Regions from separate parts of the Bacillus sp. BC08 genome, predicted to be linked through region 2. Evidence: riboswitches for the same ligand, from Rfam matches in the RefSeq annotation. Region 2 holds a riboswitch; each other region holds the start of a gene.
What was found. A riboswitch is a leader RNA that binds a small molecule or an ion and turns the genes downstream of it on or off. The one in region 2 is predicted to bind lysine.
Positions count from the first base shown of each region.

Region 1: it holds a riboswitch for lysine, as region 2 does, so the genes downstream of both, lysA (diaminopimelate decarboxylase) here and ACXVYO_RS25145 (aspartate kinase) in region 2, are expected to answer to the same signal.
Region 3: it holds a riboswitch for lysine, as region 2 does, so the genes downstream of both, ACXVYO_RS11235 (amino acid permease) here and ACXVYO_RS25145 (aspartate kinase) in region 2, are expected to answer to the same signal.
Region 4: it holds a riboswitch for lysine, as region 2 does, so the genes downstream of both, ACXVYO_RS17240 (amino acid permease) here and ACXVYO_RS25145 (aspartate kinase) in region 2, are expected to answer to the same signal.

Region 1 is NZ_JBTGPA010000023.1:109,020-113,575, forward strand. It holds gene ACXVYO_RS05475 (LTA synthase family protein) at 1-714, opposite strand, end outside; gene ACXVYO_RS05480 (DUF3888 domain-containing protein) at 970-1,365, shown strand; lysine riboswitch at 1,455-1,636, shown strand; gene lysA (diaminopimelate decarboxylase) at 1,817-3,133, shown strand; SAM riboswitch class I at 3,250-3,358, shown strand; gene ACXVYO_RS05490 (YezD family protein) at 3,431-3,574, shown strand; gene ACXVYO_RS05495 (phosphoadenylyl-sulfate reductase) at 3,661-4,365, shown strand; gene sat (sulfate adenylyltransferase) at 4,404-4,556, shown strand, end outside.
Region 2 is NZ_JBTGPA010000037.1:284,826-289,381, forward strand. It holds partial or broken gene ACXVYO_RS25135 (helix-turn-helix domain-containing protein) at 1-295, shown strand, start outside; gene ACXVYO_RS25140 (VOC family protein) at 517-972, opposite strand; gene ACXVYO_RS25145 (aspartate kinase) at 1,318-2,547, opposite strand; lysine riboswitch at 2,747-2,933, opposite strand; gene ACXVYO_RS25150 (DoxX-like family protein) at 3,125-4,033, shown strand; gene ACXVYO_RS25155 (DUF4166 domain-containing protein) at 4,037-4,556, shown strand, end outside.
Region 3 is NZ_JBTGPA010000031.1:123,051-127,606, forward strand. It holds gene ACXVYO_RS11220 (DUF2716 domain-containing protein) at 1-14, shown strand, start outside; gene ACXVYO_RS11225 (DNA alkylation repair protein) at 78-848, opposite strand; gene ACXVYO_RS11230 (iron-sulfur cluster biosynthesis family protein) at 881-1,186, opposite strand; gene ACXVYO_RS11235 (amino acid permease) at 1,301-2,767, opposite strand; lysine riboswitch at 2,880-3,072, opposite strand; gene ACXVYO_RS11240 (GNAT family N-acetyltransferase) at 3,396-3,845, shown strand; gene ACXVYO_RS11245 (sulfite exporter TauE/SafE family protein) at 3,885-4,556, opposite strand, start outside.
Region 4 is NZ_JBTGPA010000034.1:231,543-236,098, forward strand. It holds gene gapN (NADP-dependent glyceraldehyde-3-phosphate dehydrogenase) at 1-422, shown strand, start outside; gene ACXVYO_RS17235 (DUF3626 domain-containing protein) at 497-1,588, opposite strand; lysine riboswitch at 2,009-2,196, shown strand; gene ACXVYO_RS17240 (amino acid permease) at 2,343-3,767, shown strand; gene ACXVYO_RS17245 (ABC transporter permease) at 3,828-4,556, shown strand, end outside.

The DNA.
Region 1 (4,556 bases), on a different contig from region 2:
AAATAAGTCTTTATCAACTTGCTTATCTTTTGAGTCTGTATAGTTTTTAATTTCAGAGAAACCGTCACCACTTGCAAATACACGTTCAGCTGAAGATTTAGATTGAAGTGTAATATCAAATAGGTGATATGTGTATAAACCTAAATTCTTCACGACTGTTTGACGATCAAATGAGCGTGAGAACATTTGTGGTTTATAAATAACGGAAACAACAATTTGTAGTGCTAATAAAGCTGTTATACCGCTAAAGAAAGTTCGCTTTTCAGAGCGAGAAAGCGGCGTCTTATCACAAAATGCTGGGAATTTACGCGAAAGAAACATTAAAATAATCGCATCTGCAAATAAAAGTAATGTTTTGTACGTAAAGAGTTCTTTTATACTCGTCCCTAAATCAGCCATATTATTTGTTTGGAATAAAACCGGGAACGTAACGAAATCGTTATAAAACCCATAAAACATTGCATTTCCAAATAAAATAAAGGACAGTATAAAACTGATTCCAACTATAATGCGGTTTCGGTGTTTAGATGCAAATAAAGCAAAACCGAAAAATAAAAGTAACGCAGCTAGTGGATTAATAAAAAGCATAAATTCTTCGAAGAAATTATCAATTTTAATATCAAATGCTAGCTTGTACACAATATATGTTTTTATCCATAATAAAACGACTGCAACGAGTGCGAATCGCAGTTTTGGAAACAGACGTTGTAGCATAATATACTCCTCTCCTAAAAAAGCATGACTGTTCTTTTGAGCCGGTTTGGTTAGCGCCTCATTTTATATATACGAACAGTCCTTTGTTATTATGTTTATTATACTATGAGTATCATTATACGAAAATAAAAGAGAGTTGTGGGCTTTTTTATAATAATTGAGTAGAAAAAGGGCAGTGGGAGACAATAAAACGGAGTTTCTATGTATGATTATTATCGTGCGCAGAAAGAATTGTGTAATAATACGGAGGTTATAATGCGAAAATTATTATATTTTATAGTATGCAGTAGTGTTATACTTTTTGCTTCACCGAGTTTGTCGGTAGCCCAATATGATGCACCTCTTATGGAAGATGCCCTTTATTCTGTTTTATTTCCGAAAATAAATAAAGCAATTGAAAAACAATATGGGAGCTTGAAGCCTTATCAATGTCCTAAAATTATTAGTTTAAAAAAAGTGTATAGCGGTACATATTTATTTCAAGCAAGTATTGAAGTAACGAAGTATGAACGAGTTGCTGGGAAAATTGCTCCACCATTTGAGAAGGTAACGATTACATTTAATAATGAAGAAGGCGAATGGGAAGTGTCAAAGATTTCAGTAAAGCGCTTACCAAATGATACGAAACTAAACTGTAAAAAAACAATATAAAAAAATGTTTGACAAATAAAATGGTCCTTTGGTATTGTTAATAGCATCAATTAGATGTTTGAAAATTAAATAGACTTACCTCATCTACTCTCAAAGGTAGAGGCCGCGATAGGAAAGAGTAAGCTATGGGAGATTTAATGGAATCTGTGATCATAGGTTGAAAGGGACTATTGCCGAAATATAAGAATAACCATCTTATTCATATATTGGGACTACATTGAATAAATGTAGTACTGTCATAATATTTCTTTTATGGAGAGCTATTTGGAGATGTTGATGCGGTTTCTTATTTTGAGGAGATAACAACTCGTTTATTTTTTCAATATATATTTTTCCTAATAAGAAACGCGTGTGAACATTGTTCCGCGCGTTTTTTGTCTATCTAAAAGCGTGCTGCAATGAATAGAAGATTGGGGTTATGAGTTTTAGAGGAAATAAGGGAGGAATTCAAATGTATTTACACGGCACAAGCCGAATCAATGGGCAAGGACACTTAGAAATTGGAGGGTGCGATACGACGCAGCTAGCAAAACAATACGGAACACCACTTTATGTATACGATGAAGAGTCTATTCGAGGAAAGTGCCGCGCGTTTCATCGTGCGTTTAAAGAAAGTGGTTTCTCTTATCAAGTAGCATATGCAAGCAAGGCGTTCTTGTGCATGGAGATGTGCCGAGTAGCTCGTGAAGAGAATATGTCATTAGATGTTGTTTCTGGTGGGGAATTATATACTGCGCTTCAAGCGGGATTTCCAGCATCTCGTATTCATTTTCACGGCAATAATAAAACAGAAGAAGAAATCGTGATGGCTCTGCAGGAAAATATTGGTTGTTTTGTCGTGGATAATTTCTTAGAATTAGAAATTTTGCATGATTTAGCAGTGCAACATGGGAAATTTGTGAACATATTAATTCGTGTAACGCCTGGAGTAGAGGCGCACACACATGAATATATTACAACAGGTCAAGATGATTCGAAATTTGGATTTGGCGTGTCAAATGGTCAAGCGATGCAAGCAATTGAGCTTGCTTTACAAAAATCAAATTATAATGTGTTAGGAATTCATTCACATATCGGATCACAAATATTTGAAACGGCTGGATTTGTTCGAGCGATTGAAGTTCTTCATCAATTTTTAGAAGAAGTGAGAGAGCGCGCGAACTATGTAGTAAAAGTATTAAATGTAGGCGGAGGATTCGGAATACGCTACACAGAGTCAGATACACCATTAACTCTTGAGACATATGTGCGAGCTGTAACAAGTACGGTGAGGGAGCAATTTACAGTATGTAATTATCCCCTGCCAGAAATATGGGTTGAACCAGGCCGTAGTATTGTAGGGGATGCTGGAACGACAATTTATACAGTCGGATCTGTGAAAGACATTCCTGGTATTCGGAAATATGTATCAGTGGATGGTGGGATGACTGATAATTTAAGACCTGCTTTATATAACGCTCGTTATGAAGCGATGTTAGCGAATCGAGGGAATGATGAGAACGAGGAAGTTGTTTCGATTGCTGGGAAGTGCTGTGAGAGTGGAGATATGTTAATTTGGGATATTACTCTACCGAAAGTTGCTTCTGCTGATTTACTAGCAATTTCTTGTACAGGGGCATACGGGTACTCGATGGCGAACAATTATAATCGGATTCGTAGACCGGCTGTCGTCTTCGCGAAAGGCGGCACATCACAAATTGTTGTAGAACGCGAAACATATGAAAATATTATTGGGAACGATCGCATACGTATTAAAGAACTTGTTTAAATAGAGAAAAGGAGTTGTTCGGATGGGCAATTCCTTTTTTGTAAAATAAAATAATTAAAATATATCGGAAAACTAGGATTGAAAAAAATCAGAATTGTGATAAAATACAAATACAAAGCTTATCAAGAGAAGCGGAGGGAACTGGCCCGAAGAAGCTCGGCAACCTGCTTATAGAAAGCAAGGTGCTAAATCCAGCAAAATGGAATCCATTTTGAAAGATAAGGTAAAATATATTACCGAACAGTCTTTTCGAAATGGGAAAGATTTTTTTTATGAATAAAAAGGGGGGCTGTTCGCGTGAGTGTACGGGAACATTTTGAGGAAGTATCTGAGAAAATTCAAGCGATGCTTGCTGATATGAAATATGGTTCAATTACAATTGTTGTGCAAGATGGGAAAGTCATTCAATTAGAGAAAAGTGAAAAGGTACGTTTAAAGTAAAAAGCGCTGACTAGAAAAACTAGAGGCGGTTTTAACCTATTATATTAGGTTAAAACCGTCTTTTTGCTTTTACAGGGGGAAAAAACATGTTGACGTATGAAACGTGGGAAGAAAATAATGTTCCATTTTCAGAAGAAGATGAAACGAAAGGCGCGCTATCAGTATTAAGTTGGGCTTATAAAGAATATGAAAGTGAAATTGTATACGCATGTAGCTTTGGAGTGGAAGGGATGGTATTACTACATCTTATAAACCAAGTAAATCCATCTGCTAAAGTTGTATTTTTAGATACAAATGTTCATTTTCGCGAAACGTATGAATTAATTCTAAAAGTGCGGGAACGATTTCCTTCATTAAATATTATAGAAAAACAGCCGGAACTTACACTTGATGAACAAGCGAAGTTGCATGGTGAGAAATTATGGGAAAGTAATCCGAACCTTTGTTGTAAAATTAGAAAAATTTTACCGTTAGAAAAATCATTAGCAGCGGAAAAAGCATGGATATCGGGCTTAAGGAGGGAACAATCAGAAACACGTAAGCATACAAAGTTTATAAATCAAGATCATCGTTTTCAATCGATTAAAGTTTGTCCACTCATTCATTGGACGTGGAAAGAAGTGTGGCGATATGTGTACAAACATAGTTTGCCGTATAACCCGCTGCATGATATTGGGTATCCAAGTATTGGGTGTGAGAAGTGCACGTTACCTGTAGGAGAGGGTGGCGATTCGAGAGATGGTAGATGGGCCGGGAAAGTGAAAACAGAATGTGGTCTTCATTACCAATAAGATGAATTTGAAAATAAAGCTAAGAGAGGGTATAGAAAATGAGTACAAGAAACGAATTAGTAAACCGTATAGACGAGACATACGACGTATCACAAATTGAAAAAGAAATTGGGCTAGACAACATTGCATTAAGTGATTTGGAGCTATTAGCGACAGGGGGATATAGCCCGCTTACTGGTTTTTTAGGGAAG
Region 2 (4,556 bases):
AAGTTGCCCTGATATTGAAAATTTGATTTTATTGAGCGAAATGTATAATGTTACGCTCGATGATTTAATAAAAGGGAACCAAAATTTAAAAGAGAAAATACATATTGATGAAGATGAGGATTTTGAGAAAGAGAATGAGTTTGGTTTTTAGATTGGGTTTGGTTTGCTAATTGTGAGTGCTTTCGTTGATTATGAAGGAATGCAAGAAATCTTATTAGGAATAGCACTATTCATGATGGTTTTTTACTCTGACGTGAAGAAAGTTATTTTGAATGAGTTCAGATCGTTTTTTTAAAGAAAAGATATATATGATAAAAAGTGATAAGAGTCCGTTATATTTCCTAGGAAAGAGTATAACAAGCAATTGAATTGTTTTATAATAATTTTGAGGTATTGATAGTATGTTAAAAAGTTCAAACAAGCATAACCCCGTTCTAAAGTTAGGACGGGGTTCAAAATCTAAGTTTTATTAAGCGTAAAATTCTTTCAAATATTTTTACTTCAGTAAAACATTACTTACTTGTTACCAAGTTCTTCCGCTAAACCGATTAAAATTCCTTCGGTTCCACGAATGTAGCAGAGTCGATACGAGTCCTCGTACTGAACTACTTCACCAACGAGCTGAGCACCATGATTCTTAGTAAGTCTAGATACCATTTCGTCAATGTCTTCAATGGTGAACATAACGCGCAAATAACCGAGGGCATTTACAGGAGCTGTCCGGTGATCTGCAATAGTAGGTGGTGTGAGAAAGCGCGAAAGTTCAATTCGGCTATGGCCATCTGGGGTTACCATCATAGCAATCTCTACGCACTGAGAACCGAGTCCGGTTACGCGCCCAGCCCATTCACCTTCGACAGTAGCTCGCCCTTCGAGTTTTAATCCAATCTCTTCGAAGAAAGAGATTGCGTTATCAAGAGATTCTACAACGATGCTGACATTGTCCATTCTTAGTAATTTGTTGTTTGCCATAGTTTTTATCTCCTTATACGTAGAAATTTATTATTTAATTCTCCTCATAATTATACTAAAGTTCCTTCTAAACAAAAAACACCTTGTCACAGTGTAGGAAAATGTGACAAGGTGTTTTCGGGTATAGAATAAACATTTTGTTAACGAACAAAACCTCGGAAACCTTCTACTACTGATATACGCATGAACTTTATTTCGTGAATGCTATTATTGTAAGAATTTGATAATGTAGTTTCTATTCGATAATATAACTTCGACTTCCCCGCAAAATATTCCCATCCTATTTCTATTAATATAGGAAGGAAATAGATTCATATAATTTATTTTAAGTTTTACTAGTAGAAATTAACTCATCTGCACGAAAGGCTCAATTTTCGCCATAAATGATTGATGCAGTGCCTCGACACCTGTTACTAAATGAAGGCGGTCAATAACAACTGATACTTTAATTTCTGATGTACTTACCATTTTAATATGGATATCTTCTTCTTTTAAAGTAGTGAACATATTCGCAGCAACACCAGGATTAGAGACCATACCAAATCCTACAATTGATATTTTTGCTAAATGATTTTCATATTCTACTGATTCATATTGTAATGTTTCTTGATGTTGCTCTAATACCTCTAATGTTTCTTTTAAATCATTAGAATGGATTGAGAAGGAGAGATGAACAGTTCCTTCATTTGTAATACTTTGAATAATGATATCTACATTAATATGTGCCGCTGCTAATGTAGAGAAAACTGTTGAAAGTGCACCTTGTTCCAAACCTTTCATTGTGACGCGTGTAATATTATCTTCAAATGCAATACCTTTAACGATTGATTGTTGTTCCATGTTACATTCTCCTTTTACAATTGTTCCATTTTCTTGTTCCATACTTGAGCGAACTTCTAAAATAACACTATGATTTTTAGCAAATTCAACAGCACGTGGGTGTAATACACCAGCACCAAGATTCGCTAGTTCTAACATTTCATCATAAGAAATTTCATCTAATTTATAAGCATCTTTTACAACTCGTGGGTCCGTCGTATATACACCGGTCACATCTGTGTAAATATCACATTTTTTTGCTTTCAGTGCAGCAGCTAATGCAACAGCCGTTGTATCAGAACCACCGCGCCCAAGCGTTGTAATTTCATGTTTTCCACTAATTCCTTGGAAGCCAGCTACAATAACAATCGTACCTTCAGTAAGATAAGACTGAATTCGATCTGTATGAATGTCAGTAATCCGTGCACTACTATGTACAGATTCTGTCGTAATACCAGCTTGCCATCCTGTTAATGAAATCGCGTTATAACCTTTTGCTTGTAGTGCCATCGTTAATAATGAAATCGTTACTTGTTCTCCTGTAGATAAAAGCATATCCATTTCGCGTTTACTCGGATTTTCTGAAATCGCGTTAGCAAGTGCGACAAGTTCATCTGTATTTTTCCCCATTGCCGAAACGACAGAGACGATACTATGTCCTCGTTCATATTCTTCAATAATTAAATTTGCTACATGTTGAATACGCTCAACACTTCCGACAGAAGTGCCACCAAATTTTTGTACAATCGTTTCCATTACGAATTCCTTCTTTCATCCATTTTTAAGAATAGATTAGGACATATATAAATCCCAATATTCCTGTAGTTACCAGAGAAAAACAAAAAACACCATCTCAAATAAGTGAGGATGGTGCTGTTACAGGAAAAGGGAAACAGAAAACGGAGCTAATAAAAAAACCGCCAAAAAAGGAATATCATAAAAATGATATCTCTTTTTTGTAGATAGCTCTTCATACATACACTTCTGTACATATGACAGTTCTGTTTCTATTCGAAAACAGCCCCAATCGATAAATGCAGAGAAAATTATCGATTTCGGCAATACTTCCTTTCATCTAATTTCATAGACATCTCTGTGTCTCCATTAGAATAATCATAAGTATTGCAACCTCTATCTCACGTTTTAGGCGAGAGTGTTTGATTTATGAAGTTGTTGGTAACATTTGTTTTATAATAATTTAAATTTTTCGGGGAATCAAGTGTTTTGTATAAGTTTTAAAAATTCTTTCTTTTCTTGGAGGAGTTTGTGAAAAGCGTAGCAAAATAAATTCATAGCATGTACATTAAATTTATAGTGTATTGGAGGTGGAAGAATGAAGGGGAAAAAGCCTATTTATGTTTCGGCAGAAATGAAAACGACAATGGAGAAATTATGGGAATATACGCAAGAGCCAAACATACATACAGAGTGGGATGCCCGCTTTACTGAAATTTCATATTTAGAGAAAAAAGAAGGAGAACCGCAGAAGTTTTTATATAAAACGAAAATCGGATTTGGACTTGAAATAGCTGGTGAAGGGGAATCGATAGGAGAAATAAGAAAAGAAACGGGTGAACGGATTTCTTCTTTAAAATTTTGGACAGATAATCAATTATCACTTATTCAAATAGGGCGTGGTTATTGGAGGTATACACCGTGTAAAGAACACATTCATTTTGAGACACAATATGATTATAATACGAGATTTGGTCGTATAGGGAATGTAATAGATATCTATATGTTTCGGCCGTTATTGGGCTGGGCGACTGCTTGGAGTTTTGATGCTTTAAAATTATGGTTAGAGAAGGGGTTGCACCCTAGATTACTAATTAGAAGAACAATGACATACTGGCTCGTATGTTTTTTATTTGCATTTGTATGGATGTATCAAGGAATAGTGCCGAAACTAGTGTTTACTCATTCAGAAGAACTAAAAATGCTATCTGTGATGATTGGTTCAACTGAACATAGTATTTTTGTACTTAAAATAATGGGATTACTAGAAATTATTTTTGGTGTCCTATGGCTGTTGCCATTTCCGAAACGAAAAGTATTTGTCGTACATATCTTTATGTTAATAGCCTTAACGATTTCGGCAGGATTTACGAATATCGTAAGCTTTACAGAGCCGTTTAATCCAATTGCATTAAATGTTCTACTAATGGGGTTATCAATTGTCGGTTACATAAACAGCACGAATTTGCCAAGTGCAAAAAATTGTAAGAGGAAGAGAGAGGGATAATGTATGGCTAATATGTATGAAAGACTATTAGGGGATTCTTATAAAAAACTTCATCCGAAATTACAGAAACGCTATGAGATTACGGAAGAAAAGTGCTTTACTGGAGAAGGAAAGATGGATGAAATTTACGGAGGTTCTATTTTCGTAAAATTAATATTAAAAATTGCATCGAAGTTTAGAATGTTTTTCTCTGAGCGGGGGAAGGAAGTGCCATTTACAATCCATAATACCGCTGAGCGAGATGAACATGGAAATGAACTTGTGCGGTGGAATCGTACTTTTTATTTTCATAATAAGAAAAGATACTTTAACGCTATTATGCAGAGGGATAAAGAGAATAATGAAATTGTAGATTATTTTGGTGAACCGCATATACTTATTTCTACATTGCATTTTCATATTGATGAGGTGGGGGCAATGCATATTTCTTCAAAGAAACAATGGTTTTACATGTTTGGAAGGAAAGTTCCGTTACCTACGTTTTTATACGGGGATGCCAACATTGTAGAAAGTTATGATGAAA
Region 3 (4,556 bases), on a different contig from region 2:
TAAGGCGAGGGTAAAATTTGAAAGAGAAAAACGCTTATACTTCATTCTTGAAGCATAAGCGTTTTTGTTTAGAATACTCAAAAACAAAAATCTTTTGGCAAATTATCATTTTTCATCACCGTTCTTAATCCATGTTTTATAATCCAAGGGTTAACAGGATGCTGTTTATCACGTAACTGCTGCAACCATTGAAAAACGAGTTCTTTATCTTCTTTCGTAATATCGTTAATATGATTGGCTACTGATTTTTGGACATATTTAGAAGGATCATTCATTAATGGTTCAAGAAGCTGTAAATTATTCTTAAAGTCACCTTTCAGAGCTCCCATTTTTTTAGCCCAAGGAAGTCTTGGTCTTGTACCTTCGGAAACTAATCTCCTAATGTGGCTGTTTTCGTCATGGATCCACTGTTGTAATATGTCTAGTGTGTTTTCATGATATGTTTCAAGAAAAGGACGAATAGCATATTCAGCAGTATTCCTTTTTGTTATTTCATACATGGCGTTAAATGAGGATTCAAAATCGTTAAGCCCATATTTTTCAACGTATTTTGCAATAGGCATATATATATAGCCGTTTGTAAATGTACCTACTTCTGTTGTGTTTTCTGGTCCCAATGTTTTCAGTAAAATATGTATTGCTTCATTAAAATCTTTTTGTAATGCAGTATGTAATTCATCTGCTATTACTTCTATACGCTGCTTTAACTCTAAATTTTCAACTTTACATGTTACAGAATCTACAAATATGCTTTTAGAGAAAGTAGGATCGTGTTTACAAATAGAATCAGCCATTTTTTCAGCTAATTCTTCATTAAATAAAAATTTTAACGGAACATATTTACCCATTTTTTCACCTCATTGATCAGCTAAAACAATTTTTATTTTTTTATCGACAACCCATAAACTAAAGTCTCACTTGGAGTCGTAATACTAAAACCTGTCGTCTTATAATCAAGTTTCACCGTATCACCAGTGTAGTCTTTCGTAAATGAATCCATTTGCACAGTAAAATCAGCATCTTCATATACAATGTCATCTGCATTATATGTATCCCAAATTAAATCCACATCAACGAAAATACTACAAGAGTTTGTCATTGTCCCTCTAATGCGAATGATCTTTTTGTCTTTGCGTTCTAATCTAAGTATAGCTGCTTTTGCTTCATCAGTAATGCGAATGTTCATCGTATCCCAACCTTTATGTATATTTTCTTTATTATTGCAAAAACAGGAGCAATAGGGAAGGGAGAAGCATCGGAATAAAAAAACGAGCAAACAAATTTGTTTGCTCGTTTCACTTTATTTCAATTCACATTTATCAAGAGGAATCACTTTCGTTTTCTTCGTAAATTTATATCCTAACCATAATACTAAGAAGAGTGGTAAACCGATGTAAGAAACGAGTACACCGTTCCAATCGATTGCTTCGCCCATAAATGCGCCGTAGTTTTGACCTAAAATTACGATGACACAAAGTGCAAATGCGAAAATTGGACCGAATGGGAACCATTTTGCTCTATATGGTAAGTCTTTTAAATCTTTTCCTTGTGCGATATATGCTTTACGGAAACGGTAATGACTAATTGCGATTCCGACCCATGCGATAAAGCCAGACATTCCAGATGCGTTTAATAACCAAATGTATACAACACCGTCACCGAATAAGGAAGCAATGAAAGCGATACTACCAACAATTGACGTTACGATTAATGCGTTAACAGGTACACCGCGGCTATCTAATTTACCAAGAAACTTTGGTGCTTTTCCTTGGCGAGCTAAATCCCAAAGCATACGAGTTGATGCATACATACCAGAGTTACCAGCAGATAGTACTGCCGTTAAAATAACAGCGTTCATAACAGAAGCAGCAAAGGCAACGCCCGCTTTTTCAAAAATAAGTGTAAATGGACTTACTGTTACATCACTTGCAGCAAGGCTTTCAGTTGTATAAGGAATTAATAAACCGATAACGAGAATCGCAAGGATATAGAATAAAAGAATACGCCAAAAGATAGAACGAATCGCTTTCGGAATATTACGCTCTGGATCAGACGTTTCACCAGCAGCAATCCCTAACAATTCAGTACCTTGGAAGGAGAAACCTGCTGCCATAAATACACCGATTATTGCCATGATGCCGCCGTTAAATGGAGCATCTGCAACAGTGAAGTTTTTGAAGCCAACAGTTTCGCCGCCCATAATTCCAAAAATCATCATGAAGCCGACAATTAAAAAGATAATAATAGTAACTACTTTAATAAGTGCGAACCAATATTCAGATTCACCAAACCCTTTAACAGATAAGTAGTTTAAAAGGAAAATAATAGCTAAACATAATCCACTCCAAATAAGAGAAGGGGTATCTGGGAACCAAAATTTCATAATTAATGTTACAGCCGCTAGTTCAGCAGCGATTGTAATGGCCCAGTTATACCAATAGTTCCATCCAAGTGCAAAGCCAAATGATGGATCAACAAATTTCGTTGCGTACGTGCTAAAAGAACCGGTAACAGGCATGTAAGCTGCGAGTTCAGCTAAGCTTGTCATTAAGAAATAAACCATAATCCCAATTGCGGCGTATGCAATTAATGCGCCACCAGGTCCAGCTGAATGGATGACACCACCGCTGGCAAGAAATAGTCCGGTACCAATTGTACCACCGAGAGAAATCATCGTAAGGTGCCTTGATTTTAAACTACGTTTTAATTCACCTTTTCCTTTTGTAGTTTGTGTTTCAGAGGTAGTTTGATTCGTTGCGCTATTCATGTTCAACACTCCTTTTCTTGTAAGATAGGAAGGAGCGGGGGAGAAAAATGCAAAAAACCGCCAAAGGAATTTGGCGGAACGTTTCACAAATAACCACCCCATCATACCCTTCCGTTAAGATAGCACCCCACGTTTACACGGTAATTTTGTAAACGTGACAGTTCTGTTCCTTTCGGAGACAGCCCCAGCTCATATTTCCAGAGAAGAAATATAAACTTCGGCAACTTTTCCTTTCAAACGGAGTCGGTGACATTCTCTGCGTCTCGTCCGTCTTACTATTAAAAGTCGCAACCTCTACCTCATCGGATTGATGAGGATTTGATATATTGCTAAGATTTTTAATATATGGCAATTGTAATGAGTTTCTGAATATATTGCAAGATATTTTGTTAGGAAAAGTCAAAAATTATCGGTTATTGTTTAGGAAACGCTTGCAAAACTCCACCCGAACCTACTGTTATGTAACAAAAAATAAAGAAAGAAATTGTTATACAAATGTTTCGCAAAAAATATTGAAAAACCCTTTAAAAATAAAAGAAAATTCTGAAAATATAATTCGACATTCATAATAAGGTCATATTTTTTGATATAATTAGAGTAACGTTTAATCAAAAAAGGGGAAATTAACATGAAATTAGAAACAGAAAGGCTCTATATAGTGCCATGTACAGAAGAGAGTATGCAAGTTGCTAACGAGCAAGGATATAATAGTGGTCCACATATTGTAGGGCATGTAGAAACTGTAAAACAAGATGCGGCTTTATTACTTTGGGGAGCATGGTATGTCATTCGAAAAGAAGATGACATCGTTCTAGGTGATATAGGGTTTAAAGGGAAACCAAATGAGGAACATACAGTAGAAATTGGTTACGGATTTATTGAGAAATATTGGAATAAAGGATATGCGACAGAAGCTGTAAGTGAACTAATAAATTGGGCTTTTCAAACAGGAGAGGTAGAAATGATTATCGCGGAGACACTTCTTGAAAATGAAAGCTCGATTCGTGTATTAGAGAAATTACATATGAAGAGAATTAGCACTACAGAAACGATGATTAATTGGAAAGTAGAAAAATAAAAAATACCGCTCGAAGTATATCGGGCGGTATTTTTATCGTTATGGTAGCATTTGTTTTTGATCATTCGGATATCCGGCTGTCGGTGCGTTAGAACGCTTGGAATGATTACGAACAGCAATGAAAATAGAAATAATAACGACAAGACCAACTGCAACGTAAGAAAGTGAAATAATAGTTGGATCCACTTTAAATGTAGTAAGCAGTGTACGAATGTTTGTAAAGATTATAAGGCCACCAACTAATACGCCGAGTAAATGAGAAGGAACGATGCGCACTAACCATGCAGCAATTGGTGCCGCAACGATACCACCGAGCATGAGAGAAAATACCCAAACCCAACTTACTTGTTCCCAGCCAAGTGAAATGAAAAAGCCGATTGTGGCAGCGAGTGAAACAGGAAACTCGCTCGTATCTACAGATCCGATAACTTTTCTAGCTTCATTTCCTCTTGCCAAAAGCACAGGTGTCGTAATCGGACCCCAGCCACCACCACCAGTTGAATCAACAAATCCAGCGAACAAACCAAGCGGAACAAGTTGTTTTGCAGACATACGTTTTTTTGAAGTGACAATTTGTTTTTGAATGAGGAATCGTAATAAAATATAAACCCCTAAAGTAAATAAAAATACGGAAATGTACGGTTTAATTACATCACCAGGTAAATTGCTTAAAAAACATGCCCCAATAAATGCGCCAATTGCTCCTGGTAA
Region 4 (4,556 bases), on a different contig from region 2:
GTTTAGTTGACGACGCTGTTGAAAAAGGTGCAACAATCGTTATTGGTAACAAGCGTGAGCGTAACTTAATTTACCCAACATTAATCGACCACGTAACAGAAGAAATGAAAGTTGCTTGGGAAGAGCCATTCGGCCCAATCCTTCCAATCATCCGTGTTTCTTCAGATGAGCAAGCAATTGATATTGCTAACAAATCAGAGTTCGGCTTACAAGCAAGTGTCTTCACAAAAGACATTAACAAAGCATTTGCAATTGCTAACAAAATCGAAACTGGTTCTGTTCAAATTAACGGACGCACAGAGCGCGGCCCTGACCACTTCCCATTCATCGGTGTAAAAGGTTCAGGTATGGGCGCACAAGGTATTCGCAAGAGCCTTGAGTCTATGACACGTGAAAAAGTAACTGTATTAAACTTAGTTTAATCTTATATGTAGAAGCTGATCTAATTTTGGATCAGCTTCTTTTTATATACATCCTTCCAAAAATAATAGCTTATTTATTTCAAATTCTGATTTGGTTTTCCAAATCGAACTAAAACATGCCATAATAATTTTAATTCCTGAAGCACTTCTTCATACGTTCCACGATCACTCCAGGATAGTGGATTCCTTTTCAAATCCACTACAGCAGAGCCAATTATATGTGCATCGATACAATTATTTCGTGCAATGCGTCTTGCCAAAGATGGCATTTTTGAACCTCTAAAATCCATCGGAACTTCATCCACCGTAAGTACAAAACCCATGTGCCAATACAAATCAATAGAATACTTCAGACAAATTTCTTCTAAAGTTCTACCTACATTCGTACCCTTAAATGAAGGATCTACAACAAGTGCTTCCACATCTTCTTTAAGAGAAATATCTCCATGAATCTGTGCTTCAATATAATGATTAAGATTACGAGCTGACTCTTTGTTTACGAAATCTATAAACGGCCTTTCCAAGTTAGCCAGTAAATGATGAATAAGTCTTGTTGGAGTCAAATTCCCTTCACCAATTGCAAAATCTCTTACGAATGTCTCTTCCAAAAGAGCAGCTAAAATCATATCAAACTCTTCATAAGTACCCTTTTCTTTTGGATCTTGATGCGAATCTAAATACGTATATGTAGAGCGATAAGAAACTTTTGGTGATAAGAGGAGATAACATGATCCAAAGCGCGGGGCAGGTCCATCTGGATGTAGCATTACATTTAGCGCCCCATATTTGGGACGTTCATTATTCGTTACGCCTTCCAATTGATATGCGCCTCCAAATATCCTCTGTTCCCAAAGGTCACGTTCACCACCCGGATAAGCAGACACACTTCCATTAGATAGCAATGTTTCAAACTGACTTTTATATATTCCTTGCTCAAACAGTGCTTCAGCAATATTTTGCATATTCGAATCTAATCTGTCTGGATGAAAGTGTAAAGCAATCCTCGCATTTGCTTTTAAATGAACGACAGCTTCTTCAAACATTTCATCAGTAATATTAGACATTTTCAATATATGGTTAATTGTTGCTTTAGCCTCATGTTTTTCGTTCTCTGCATATTTTGAAATGTACTCTAAAGCAAATAATTGAGATCTTGATAATTCCATAACCAAACCTCTCCTTTCATTGAAATGACCTTAATCATTTCAATGAAAAGCTTGTTCTTTCCTTCTTATGAAACGAAGCCTGTTAAAAAAATAAATACTTCGGATTAAGATTTTCAGACAAAATTCTTTGTACTGTAAAGTGGAACTTTAATCAGTGGGGGGCTTGATTCCCACCTAACTTCTTTGCCTCCGCTGAATTTTGAGGTGAGGGTCTTACTGCCCATTAATGCGGGGTAAAATTGACCTTCACTCTGTCGCTATTTCCTCTGCACAACTAATAAACGCTACAGCCCTTCCTAGCCCCTTTTTAATAACAAACTCTTCTCTATAATCTGATTATTACTATATCCATTGACGTACAAAAATTCATTTGTTACTCTTAAATACGTTAATTTAATATTTTAATCCTCATTCGTATCTCGGTGAGGTAGAGGTTGCAGTCATTAAGAGTATCATTTCAGGAGATGTAGTGGCATTGATGAAGGAATGAGAAAGGAATGATTGCCGAAGTAAGCCCGTGTCCACCATGCACGCTTGCTGGGTCTGCATTTAATAAGTGCAGAACTGTCACAAACGAAACGTTTCATTTGTGGAGAGCTATCGAGAGGTATGTCGTGGGTTTCTTATAAGATAGAAAGCATGTAGCGGCAAATTACGTGCTTTTTTTGTTTTGTTTGGGACTTCTCTTCTCTACTAAGAAGACATACATATCTCCTCGCTTGACTTGGTTATACTAACTTTGGAGGTATTTTCTATGCAACAAAAAAAATGGGGCTTTTGGGTACTAACAGCTTTCGTTGTCGGTAACATGGTTGGCGCTGGGATTTTCATGGTGCCAAGTACGTTGGCACAAACAGCAAGCCCTCTCGGTGTCACTTTAGCTTGGTTAACAACAGGGTTTGGTGTTTTAATGCTAGCTCTTGTTTTCGGTAATTTAGCAATTCGTCGTCCTGATTTAACGACAGGACCACAAAGTCATGCATATGCTTTATTCTCATCACCAAAAAAGAAAAAAATGGCTGGTTTCAGTATGGTGTGGGGATATTGGGTTGCAAACTGGGCAAGTAACGTTGCCATCATTACATCTTTCGCGGGATATTTATCACTCTTCTTCCCAATTATGAAAGATACACGACTACTATTTTCAATCGGTTCTTTTAACATAGAAGTCGGAAAACTAATTACATTTACGATTTGTTCCATCTTACTTTGGGGAACTCATATTATATTAACAAACGGTGTAAGCGGAGCTGGAAAGTTAAACTTCTTAGCAACAACAACGAAAGTAACTGGATTCCTTTTATTCATCGTCGTTACGTTATTTGCATTCGAAGCTTCTAAGTTTGGACAATGGTACACACCGATGATCGATAAATCAGGTGTATCACACGGTCTTCTTTCACAAGTAAACTTAGCTGCTCTTACAACGCTTTGGGCATTTATCGGAATCGAATCGGCAGTACTTTTATCAAACCGTGCTACCTCTCCTAAAACAGTAAAACGCGCAACAGTTGCAGGATTACTTATTACAGTTGCGATTTACTTAGGAATTACCATTTTAACAATGGGTGTACTTCACGTTGATACATTACAAGCTTCTGAACGTCCATTAGCAGATGCATTAAATGTTGCAATGGGTCATGGCGGCGGGAAACTGATGGCATTACTTGCTCTTACTTCCCTATTCGGTTCCATCTTAGGCTGGATTTTATTAAGCTCAGAAGTACCGTATCAAGCAGCAAAAGAAGGTTTCTTCCCTTCCTTCTTCACCAAAACGAACAAAAAAGGAAGCCCAATTTACTCATTACGATTAACAAACATTATGTCGCAAGTGTTCTTATTCTCAACATTATCAGGAACTATTGCGGAAGCTTATACATTCGTTATTACCGTATCAACACTGGCCTACCTCATTCCATATCTCGTTTCACCAATCTTCCAGTTAAAACTAGTCGCAACTGGTGAAACATATAAAAATGAAATGCGGGCAAGAATTACAGATGGTATAGTCGCAGTGATCGCACTTTGCTACGCACTATGGGTTATTAAAACCGGTGCATCCGATATAAAAACGTTCCTTCTCGGAATTGGTTTATTCGTAATCGGCTTTGCCTTCTATCCATTAATGAATCGTGATCAGAAAAAAAATAACGAAAAGAAAAACGAGCAAGTTGCATAACGCAATTTGCTCGTTTTTTCTTTTATAAAACATATATAATAGAACAAAGAGGTGAAAAACATGTCAATCGAATCACTATGGAGCAGTCGCTTCCAACAACATATGCAAAATATCATTACATACTTTGCACGTATGATTAACGGTTTACTATATAGCTTTATCTTTATTTCATGCGTTGGTGCATACTACTATGCTCAGTTTCTAAAAGCATCTCCTTCTAAAGGAATAGCTTTACTACTCATCACGATTGTACTTACATTTATTATAACGAGATGCCCGATCCGTACATTTATTCAAAAACCTGATGCTGTCTATTTGCTTGCATTAGAAGAGAAACTAACATCTTATTTTAAAAAGTCTCTTCTATATAATTACATCATTCAGCTTTTTCCATTATTATTTACGTTCCTTATTCTCGTTCCACTTGCAATGCAATCATTACAAGTAACAGTCCCTTTCTTATGTACAATCTTTATCGTTTTAATGATTACGAAAGCTTGGAATATATACATACATTGGATGTGGCGTGATAGCCATGAAAAAAACATATGGTTCATTATTCGTATTGCTTGTAACGCCCTAATCATTTACATGCTGTTTTACTCGGCATATGTTCTCATATTAGGCGGATTGCTCTTACTACTTGCTTTCCTGCTTCTATATACGAAAAAACAGCCTACAAAACGAATACCGTGGGATTACATAATCGAACAAGAAGAAAAAATGAACGTTCGTTTTTATCAATTTGCGAGCATTTTCACCGATGTTCCGCAACTGAATAAGCAAGTA